DNA from 2 places in the Corallococcus silvisoli genome. Region 2 is predicted to be linked to the other one. Evidence: riboswitches for the same ligand, from Rfam matches in the RefSeq annotation. Region 2 holds a riboswitch; the other holds the start of a gene.
The links. A riboswitch is a leader RNA that binds a small molecule or an ion and turns the genes downstream of it on or off. The one in region 2 is predicted to bind cobalamin.
Positions count from the first base shown of each region.

Region 1: another riboswitch for cobalamin. It lies ahead of GTY96_RS35590 (aminotransferase family protein); the one in region 2 lies ahead of GTY96_RS26540 (hypothetical protein).

Region 1 covers NZ_JAAAPJ010000028.1:68,048-73,253, reverse strand. The annotation lists gene GTY96_RS35595 (aldehyde dehydrogenase family protein) at 1-617, opposite strand, end outside; gene GTY96_RS35590 (aminotransferase family protein) at 614-1,960, opposite strand; cobalamin riboswitch at 2,391-2,607, opposite strand; gene GTY96_RS35585 (acyl-CoA thioesterase) at 2,643-3,059, opposite strand; cobalamin riboswitch at 3,234-3,446, opposite strand; gene GTY96_RS35580 (hypothetical protein) at 3,541-4,350, shown strand; gene GTY96_RS35575 (type VI immunity family protein) at 4,347-5,206, shown strand, end outside.
Region 2 covers NZ_JAAAPJ010000014.1:111,227-116,432, reverse strand. The annotation lists gene GTY96_RS26550 (TonB-dependent receptor plug domain-containing protein) at 1-135, shown strand, start outside; gene GTY96_RS26545 (MXAN_6577-like cysteine-rich protein) at 116-1,714, shown strand; cobalamin riboswitch at 1,757-1,981, shown strand; gene GTY96_RS26540 (hypothetical protein) at 2,139-3,539, shown strand; gene GTY96_RS26535 (cell surface protein) at 3,563-4,237, shown strand; cobalamin riboswitch at 4,420-4,579, shown strand; gene GTY96_RS26530 (hypothetical protein) at 4,752-5,206, shown strand, end outside.

The sequences.
Region 1 (5,206 bases), on a different contig from region 2:
TTGAGGATGACGGCGTTGCCGCCCAGCAGCGCGCCCGCGCTCATCCCCGCCGCCAGCGCGAGCGGGAAGTTGAAGGGGGAGATGACGACGAAGACGCCGTAGGGGCGCAGCACGCTGCGCGTGTCCTCGCGGGGAGACAGGCGCGCCATGGGGAGGTGGAAGCCGCGCGCGGACTCCACCTGCCCGGCGTAGTAGCGCAGCAGGTCCGCGGCCTCCTCCACGTCGCCCAGGGCCTCCAGCCGGTTCTTGCCCACCTCCAGCGTCATCCCCGCCGCCAGCTCCCACCGGCGCTCGGAGATGAGGTCGGCGGCGCGGCGCAGGATTTGGACGCGCTCCTCCCACGCGGTGGCGCCCCACGCGCGCTGGGCGTCCTTCGCCGCGCGCACCACGCGGCCCACCTCGCCGGGCGCGGTGCGGTGGAAGCGCCCGATGATTTCGGAGGGCCGCGTGGGGTTGCGGCTGTCCAGCAGGTCCCCGCTGTGGTGCGCCTTGCCGGCGATCCAGGACGGGTACTCCGCGCCCAGGCGCGCGCGCACCGTGGCGAGCGCGGCGTCGAAGCGCGCGTGCAGCTCCGTCAGGTCCGCGTCCAGCACCGAATAGGTGATGCGAAAGGTCATGGCCGCTCCAGGAAACGGGTCAGGCCCCGGGCGAGCAGGTCCACCAGCTCGTCCACCTGGGGCTCGGTGATGATCAACGGCGGGCCCACCATCACCAGGTCGCCGTTCGTCCCGTCGGCGTGGCCGGTGTTGGGCCAGAGGATGAGCCCCAGCGCGAACAGCTCCGCGAGCAGCCCCTCCACGGCCCTGCGCGCGCGAGGGAAGGGCCGCTTCGTGGCCTTGTCCTCCACCAGCTCCACGCCCGCCATCAGCCCCACGCCCTGCACGGAGCCCACGTGGGGCAGGGGCAGCAGGACCTCTCGCAGCCGGCGTTGCAGGTAGGCGCCCACGCGCTCCGCGTGCGCCACCAGGTCGTGCCGTTCGTAGTAGTCCAGCACCGCGAGCCCCGCGGCCGTCATGCACGGCGCCTGGAGGTACGTCTGCGCGTGCATGAAGCCGCCGGAGCCCCGGCGCAGCTCCTCCAGGTGGTCCTCGCGCACCAGCACCGCGCTCAGGGGCGCGTAGCCACCGCTCAGCCCCTTGCCCATCACGAGCACGTCCGGGGTGAAGTCCATGAGGTCGCTCGCGAAGAAGCGGCCGGTGCGCCCGCAGCCGCACATGACCTCGTCGGCGATCATCAGGATGCCGTGGCGCCGGCAGACGGCCGACACCGCCTCGAAGTAGCCGGGCGGCGGCACGGACGCTCCCGCCGATGAACCGATGACGGGCTCCGCCACGAACGCGGCGAGCGTGTCGGGCCCCGCGCGCTGGATGGCCTCCTCCAGGTGCCGCGCGTAGTGCGCCGCCCCGTCGCGCGCGTAGTCCTCCAGGCCGCAGCGGTAGGGGTAGGGCGCGGGCGTGGTGACGACCTGGGACAGCATGGGGCCGAAGAACGTCTGGTAGTGCGGCCGTCCGGACATGGACAGCGCGTAGAGCGTGTTGCCGTGGTAGCCGGGCACGCGCGTGATGACGCGCGAGCGCTGGGGCTGTCCGCGCTCCACCCAGAGCTGCCGGGCGAACTTCACCGCCGCCTCGATGGCCTCCGAACCGGAGCCCAGGAAGGCCGCGCGCTTGAGTCCCTGGGGCGCGTGTTCGCACAGCCGGGTGGCCAGGGCCTCCGTCACCTCGGTGGTGAAGTGGGTGCCGTTGACGTACGCGACCTGGAGGAGCTGCTCATGGACGCGGTCCGCGACCTCGCGGTTGCCATGGCCCACGCTGGCCACCAGCGCGCCCGCGGAGCCGTCCAGGTAGCGGCGGCCCTGCGCGCCGTACAGGTAGATGCCCTGGCCGTGGGTCACGACGGGGAACTCGCGCGACAGGTTGCGCAGGAGCACGTTCCCGTCCGGGTAGCGGATGGCGTTCAAAGACAGACGTCTCCCCAGGCGGCGCGCGTGGAGGGCGCGCTCGCGGTGGATGAAAGGAATTGAGAGGAGGAATGCGCGAAGAGGCGTCAGGCGCGCCGCGCCCGGGGCCTCCCGTGCCGTGTCTGGCTTCCGCGTCCTGTCACTGCTTCGCGCTGTCTTCGCCGCACTCCACGCATCGCTCGTCCTAACGGGCGACCCGCGTCGCCCGGCCAGTGACCCACGAAGGAGGAGGCGAGGTGTCCCGGTGCGACGCCGCGCACCCGGGCCATGGACGGGCCCGAAGACACCGACCCCCACCCCCGCGGGTGGCTGGAGACACGAAGGGAGAAGGGGAGTGTGCCGAGGCGAAAATCCCTGTGAAGACAGGGGCTTGCGCTCGGACCTTCCCGCCCTCCCTCGGGGCTCCAGGTCGAACCGTCCGTGGATGTCTCCCACGGGCCGGATGCGGGCAGGTCTTCGGGCTTGTGAGCGCGTCCGGCGTGAGGCGGGCCGGGGTTCCTACTGGCCGTCACTTCCCGGGGCCCACACGGGCTCCAGTGTCATGGACGGCGGTCGTTCTCACCTACCGCTGCGGGGCAGCCCCGGATTCGGACCGGGTTCCCTTTTCAGCCTGGGTAAACCCAGGCACCAGCATGGCGTCGTCTATACGCCCGGCTTGTTTCAGGTGTCAAGGCAATGTCTGTCATGTCTGGTTCTCCGGCGCGAGCGGCGGCACCGCGGTGGGACGCCGCTCCGCGTCGAGCGCGACCAGGATGAAGCGCCCGCGCGTGCACAGCAGGCGCGCGCCGGACAGCAGGTCCTCCGAGTAGAGCTCCACGTCCACGGTGAGGGAGGTGCGGCCGGTGGCGACGACGCGGCCCACCAGCTCCACCAGCTGGCCCTGGCGCACGGGGGTGTGGAAGTCCACGCGTTCGCTGGACGCGGTGACGACGGTGCGTCGCGCGTAGCGGCTGGCGGTGATGAACGCGGACATGTCCATCAGCCGCAGCGCCTGTCCGCCGAAGAGCGTGCCGTAGTGGTTGGTCTGGTCGGGGAAGACCATGTCGACCATGCGGGTCTCGGTGGCGGACGGAGGGAGGGAAGAAGAAGGGGACGTCATGGCAAGGACTCCTGGCGTGCGGTGCCGCCAGCGCCGAGCGCCGTCGGATCCGGGACACACGGCTCCCGGGCCCGGGACGCGGGCGGTGGCGGACGCACGGGACCGCGAGGGATGACCGGACCTTCCCGCGAGGGGCCGGGGTACCGCCCTGTCGGAGACGATCCTCCGCAGGGGCCGAAGGCAGGTTTTCGGACTCGTGGGCGTGCTTCCGGAGCGCTCCCCACCTGATGGGGATGCCTCCGTGGCGTCTACTGGCCGTCGCTTCCCAGTCCGACTCCGGACCAGTGCGTGTGACAGCGTTCGTTCCCACTCACCGCTGCGGGGCAGCTCCGGATTCGCACCGGATTCCCTTGCTAAACCTCGCGGACTCCCGCGAGGCACCGTCGGCGGGAGGCACGCTAGCCGCGCGGTTCACATCCGCCAAGTGTCCACGAGTGCGTTGGGTTGAAGGCGCTCGCGCTTTCGTGCGAGGAGGCACGACGTGACTCCTCTCCGAAGGATGTGGTGGCTGTGCTACCTCCTGTGGACCGCGTGCGCGGGGCCGGAGGTGAGGGCGCCCCGGAGCTATTCACAGGCGTCGATGGACTCCGCGACGGCCGGATGTCTGCGAAGCCCGGCGTGCGCGTCGCAGGTGGGTGAGGACGCGGTGCTGCCGTGGCTGTCGCGGGCGGCCGCGCGGGCCGGCCAGGCCGCCGCGATGATGCGCCTGTGGGAAGCGGCGGAGGTGGCGCGCGTGGAGCGGGCGCTGGTGGAGTGCGCGAAGCAGGCGAACTTCGAAGTGAACGAGCGGATGCTGGGGCCGGGGAAGCGGACCTCGCCGGAGGTGTGCCGGGAGAAGGTGGTGGACGCGAATGGGCGACAGGTGACGCGGGCGATGCAACTGGGAGAGGCCAAGCACGCGGCGGCACTGGAGTGCGTGCAGCGGGCCCTGGGTGACACGGACGCGGGGCGGTTCAGCCTGGAGCCGCGCTACCTGCGGGACGCGAAGACAGGGCGGATACGGTGGTTGGACCCGGAGGAGGTGGCGCGGTGGCTCGCGGCCGGGCAGTTCCACCTGCTGGTGGGGAGCATCGCGCCCGATGTGGTGCTGCACGCGCTCGGGAACCCCCTGAAGGTCCAGGCCCTCTACGACTTCAAGTTCCCGTGCCCGGCGACCAACGATGCCAGATGGGACACCTATCCGCCGGCAAGCCCCTTCGCCGACAGGCCGCAGAATGCTGTGTACCAGGACCTCTTGGCGAGCGAACGGGCCCCTCTCCTGGTATCCCCCAACATGGGAATCACCCAATGAACGAGCAGGTGCCGACAGTTCGTGAATCGATGGAGATTGAAGGGACGACCGTGGTCCTCATGAGGGAGGGGATCAGCATCGCCTTCTATCTGCGCGCGCCTCACGAAGAGATCGCTCCTGCCCTCTGGCGTGCGCAGGAGCGCTACCGGCGGGCCGTCGAACCGCGACGGCTGCGCTGGTTCTGGGATTGCTACACCGGAGACTGGCCGGAGCTGGATGCGGAGGGAGAGGCGGAGCTCCAGAAGCGGATCCTGAGCCCCTCTTGCTTCGTTGAGGCAAACGAGCTGTCGCACTCCGCGACGGGAGTCGCATTCAGGTATCACGGGAGAGGAAGTGACTCGGCCAGCTTCCACGAGGCCTATCCGGAGAGCACTTGCACGCTGGAGTTCCGGCTGCCCACCGAGTTCCTGGCCGAGCGCGGGCCGGAGTGGATCCGTGCGCTGGCCATCGACCTGGGCCGTGCGCTGCCCTGGGACTCAGGGCATGCGGGCCTGTCGCTCGAAGTGCATGCCTGGACCCGGACCCTCACGCCGCTGCTGCGCGAAACCACCCGGCGCCATCCGGGCTTCGACCTGAACCAGTTGGACCAGCTCGCGCTGCACCTGGGCACGAAGGTCCGCGCCCCCGCATGGCTCACCTTCCTGGGCCCGCCCGTGTTGCAGGAGCTGGGCGGCGCGGAGGGACTGCGCTCCCGGCTGCACGCTCCCGCGACCCAGGTCCAGTCACTCTCCCCGGACCGGGCCGTCGTCTCGTTGGGCCCCGCGCCCGAAGCAGGGGATCTGGACGCGGGTGACACACTGCCCGCGTACCGCGAGCTCGCCCGCGTGCTGGAGCCCTGGCTCTACGCACACCGGGG
Region 2 (5,206 bases):
GTGAAGAACCTGCTCGATGCCCGGACCGCGGATTACACCGGCATGCCGCTGCCGGGCCGGGCCGCCTACGTGACGTTCGCCGTGGCGCTCGAACCCTCTGCCCCCAAGGACTCCCATGTCGCGTCCCCTCCTTGATGCGCGGCTCGCGCTCGTGTTGCTGGCCCTGGTCCTCACCGGCTGTCCGGAGGAGAAGGTGCTGTGCACGTCCGGCCTGAGCGTCTGTGGCGCCGAGTGCGCGGACCTCCAGGGCGACTCCGCGAACTGCGGCGCGTGTGGCGTCACCTGCGGGACAGGGGAGGTGTGTCAGGCGGGCGTGTGTGGATGCCAGTCGGGCACGGAGACGTGCGGCGCCGCGTGTGTGGCACTCGCGAGTGATCCGCTGAACTGCGGCGCGTGTGGCGCCGCGTGCCCCTCCGGACAGGTCTGTGAGTCCGGCACGTGCCGCGAGGGGTGCTCTCCCGGGACCGAGCGTTGCGGCGACGGTTGCGTCGCGCTCGCGAGCGACCCGCTGAACTGCGGCGCGTGCGGCGCGGCGTGTCCGGACGTGCAGTCCTGTCATGCGGGCCGGTGCATGTATGACGTGGTGACGGCCTGCTACACCAACGGGCAGTTGGTCGGCATCCAGGCGGGGACGGACCGGATGGGGCCCCGGCGGCAGTTCGGCTCCGGCGTGCAGTCGCTCGCGGCGTGGGACGGGGTGGTGCTGGCGGCGGACGCGGCGCGCTCGGTGTTGTCCCAGGCGCTGGCGGGCTCGCTGGGGACGGTGGTGGAGGAGGATTCGCTGGGCGCGGTGGCGGCGTCACCCAATGACATCCTCGTGGACCCTCCGTATGTGTATGTCCTCGACTCCGTCAACAACACGCTCCAGGTGCTCAAGCGGGAAGGACCGTCGCAGGGCGGAGGCCTGGGGCTGCGCACGGTGGGGCAGGTGAACCTGGGCGCGAACACCAGCCCGCAGGTCATCGCGAAGCGCGGCGACACGTTCTACATCCCACTCTTCGGCACGGCCGGCTCCGACTTCCGGCAGGGCAACGCCGTGGCGCGCGTCAGCGTGAGCGACCCGGAGCATCCCCGGCTCGTGGACACCGTTCCGCTCACGGGGCTGGACCTGAAGTCGTTCGATGGCGGGACGACGATGGCGCTCCCCTATGCCGCCGTGTCGGTGGACGCGGGCGTCTACGTGGCGCTCACCAACCTGAACCCCGTGAATGACTATCTGCCCAACGGCCCCGGGATGCTCGCGCGCATCGACCCCGCGGACGGCGGGGTGCATGCCATTGACCTGGGCGCGAAGGACTGTCTCAACGCGGGCGACGTGCAGGCGGTGGGCGACCAACTGGTGGTGAGCTGCCTGGGAGAGGCGGTGTTCGATACCGCGAGCGGCTACCGCGCGAAGTCCGTGCGCGCCACGGGCCTGGTGCTGGTGAAGGACGACCGGCCCGTGGCCTCGTACGCGCTGTCGCCGGGCTGCACCGGAGGGCCGGAGACGGGTTGCAACCTCGCGGTGGGCGGCCGGCTCGCGGTGGTGGGCAATGCCGTGTACGTCACGGACGTGAACGCGGGCCGCGTGTTCGTGGTGGAGGTGCGCGACGGCCAGTTCGTCGAGCGGCGCGGCAACTCCACGCCCGAGGCGAAGGGCGCGGCGCTGGATGCGTGTCCGGTGGACCCGCGGCGCTCGGTGTCCAATGCCATCGACATCGTCGCGGTGCCGTGAAGCGTTGCAGGCGCTCGTATTGACAAGCCTTGCCTTCCGCCATACTTCAGCGACCGTCGTCGGTACTCCTCCTCATGCAGAGGCGGAGTTTAAAGGGAACCCGGTGTGAAGCCGGGACTGCCCCGCAGCGGTGAGCAGGAACGAACGCCGTCCTCGCAAGCACTGGCCCCCGAGTGGGCTGGGAAGCGACGGCCAGTAGGTGGGTGACCCGATGAGGGCTCTCCCGCGCCTGCGAGTCCGAAGACCTGCCACGACCCATGCCCCCGGGCATGGCCAGACCGGAGCCTCCGAGGGGAGGTGACGGAGGTCTTCCGCTCGCGCGGCGTGTCGTGTCCTGACGTGTCCTTCGTTCGCGGTCCGCTCTCCGTCCCTCGCCCCTTGGAATCACCTCGCCCGTGGGGGCGATGCAAGGGAGCAGTCGCGGATGAAGACAGAGCGGATGATTTCAGGGCGGGGCCTCGTGCTGGTGCTGACGACCTTCGCCATGGCGCTGACCGGCACGGGCTGCGGAGACGAGTGCATCGATGAGTTCGACTGCCGCGACAAGGGCACCCCTCCCGAGGGACAGCGCTACGCCTGCGTCGAGAACCGCTGCGAGCTGAAGTCCAACCCCGTGCCCGACGCGGGGACGGAGACCGACGCTGGCACCACCGACGCGGGCACCACTGACGCTGGCACCATCGACGCGGGCACCGACGCTGGCACCATCGACGCGGGCACGGACGCTGGCACCATCGACGCGGGCACGGACGCCGGCACCATCGACGCGGGCACGGATGCCGGCACCACCGACGCGGGCACGGACGCTGGCTCCGACCCGTGCGCGAGCGCGGCCTACGACCCGAAGCTGGGCACGCTCCAGCTCCAGGCGGGCTTCGTGGCCGGTGAGGCCGCGCCGCTGCCTGCCTCCGCGGGCCCGGTGGGCGTCACGCCCGGACCCACGTACTCGCTCTACACGGTGGTGTCGGTCGGCTATGTCGGCCCGCATGCGCTGTACTCGCTGGGCACGTGGCCGCAGGTGACGCTGGGCGCGACGCCGCTCTTCGACGTGGCCGCGCCCGCCGACCGGGGCCCTTCCACGTCGCTCTTCCTCAGCTCCTTCGTGGAGTCGGACGGCCAGCGCATCCTCACGGGGTACACGAAGTCCGGCGCGGGCTTCCCGGGCTCCGTGGGGGTCTATGACACCGTGACGCCTGCCTCCTCCGTCTACTTCTCCGCGCCCAGCAACTTCTCCGCGGGTGTCGTGCCGGGCGCGTTCCTCATCAACGGCGGCGGCCTGGACACGGTGTCGGCCGGCCTGGGCATCTACGCGCTGAAGACGGATACCTCGCCGTTCACCGCCCTGAAGGTCGGAACGCTCCCGCCCGACACGGATGGCAGCGGCTTCACCGCCGTGTCCACCAACGGCGTCGCGATGCTCGGCTACTACTCCGGCACCACCTACCTCAACGAGGGCCGCGCGGTGGCCCCCGCGGCGATTGCCCAGGCGCTCTCCTCGGGCACCCCGTTCGCCGTGGCGGACGCGCCCGCGCTCGCCGTGGGCTCCAACTTCGTCGCCGCCGCGGGTCAGGGCGAGGGCGTGGCGGTGCTTCGCGGCGACTACGTTCCGCCCAACTACAACTTCGCCGGGACGGACATCTCGCGCTTCGCCTTCACCGTGACCAACGCCGGCGCGACCGTCACCGTCGGTGCCCGTCAGCCGGTCCTCGTCTACGCGGACCAGTGCACGAGCGTGACCGGCATCACCTCCATTGGCGCGGACCTGCTCGTGGCCGTGGATGACAAGAACGGCGCGCGGCTGGTCCGCATCCAGCAGGCCCCGTGATGACCCTCATCCGGAGAACACCCATGAAGACCCTTCTCTCGAAGCGGTTCGCGATGGGGCTCGCCGCGCTCCTGTCCGTGGCGTGCGGTGGTGAGGACTCGCCGGACCGCTTCCAGGACCAGGCGCTGGTCGGGGATCCGTTCGCGGACCGCATCGTGTCCTTCACGCCCGGCGCCGGCGCGGGCTTCGGTCAGAGCCAGCTGCCGGGCATCGTGCTCGGGCCTCCGCAGGGCGCTGGCGCGGGTTCGGGCTCGCTGGACGTGCTGTCGCTCGGACGCAACGGCGTCATCATCCTGGAGTTCACCGACATCGCGGTGACGGATGGGCCGGGCGTGGACCTGCTCGTGTTCGAGAACGCGTTCCTCAAGCCCAGCGGCAAGCCGTTCGCGGAGACGGGCGTCGTGGCCGTCAGCGACGACGGCGTCACCTGGCACGAGTTCCCGTGCGCGTCCTCCGACGTGGCGAACGACTTCCCGGGCTGCGCGGGCGTGAAGCCCGTGTACTCGAGCCCCGGCAATGGCATCTCGCCCACCGACCCGGCCGTGGCGGGGGGAGATGGCTTCGACCTGGCGGACGTCGGCCTCACCCGCGCGCGCTTCGTGCGCATCCGCGACTCCGGCGCCAATGGCTACGCGGGCATCAGCGGCGGCTTCGACCTGGACGCCGTCGCCGTGGTGAACGGCGTGCAGCTGCCGTAGTCCGCGACGCGCGGCGGGACCCGGGACCGTTCTCCACCGGACGGTCCCGGGCGCCGCGTGCCCATCCCGTGGATTCGGGGTGGGGGAGGCTTCCCGGGTGGGAGCGCCGGGATGACACGCCCGCCTCCCTCCTGGTGCCGCGGTGGAGCCCTCGCCGCATTGACATTGACCCGGGGGCGCCATAGTCCCGCCCCGTCATCGATGCCATCGCGCCATGGGGCGTGAGGGCGTCCAGGGAACCCGGTGTGAGTCCGGGACTGCCCCGCAGCGGTGAGCAGGGACGGTGTTCGCAAGCACCCCGTCCTCGTGAGTCCGAAGACCTGGCGACGACCCGGTGTCCTCCTCCCATTCGGGGAGGGCCCGGACACAGACCGGAACCTCCGCGGGGAGCTGACGGCGAAGACAGGACTCCAGGTCGCGCCGCGCGACAGGAGCTCCAGCGCCTTCGTGCCCGTCCCGCCTCCCGCCAGGAAGCCCCGCCGCCTCCACGCGGCGGGCAAGGAACGAGGACACGATGCGGACCGACACGAAGCGGGTGGGCGCGAAGGGCCAGCGCGCGGCGCTGATGGGCGCCCTGCTGGCGGTGGTGCTGGGCGGGACAGGCTGCGGCGACAACGAGTGCGAGGACGCCGCCGAGTGCCGCGACCAGGCCCCGATTTCGGAAGGCCGGTCCTGGATGTGCGTGGAGAACAAGTGCGTCCCGGTGGACATCGTTCCCGACGCGGGCACGGATGCCGGCACCGACGCGGGTCCTGGCTCGGACGCGGGGACGGACGCCGGGACGGATGCGGGCACGGACGGCGGCACCGACGCGTGCGACGCCGTGCCGCGCGAGGCGAAGCTGGGCACGCTCCAGCTCCAGGCGGGCTTCACCGTGCTGGAGGCCGCGTCCCTGTCCCCGAACGTGGTCGCGGTGGTGGCCACGCCCGGCCCCACGTATTCGCTCTTCGCGCTGCGCACGACGGCCAC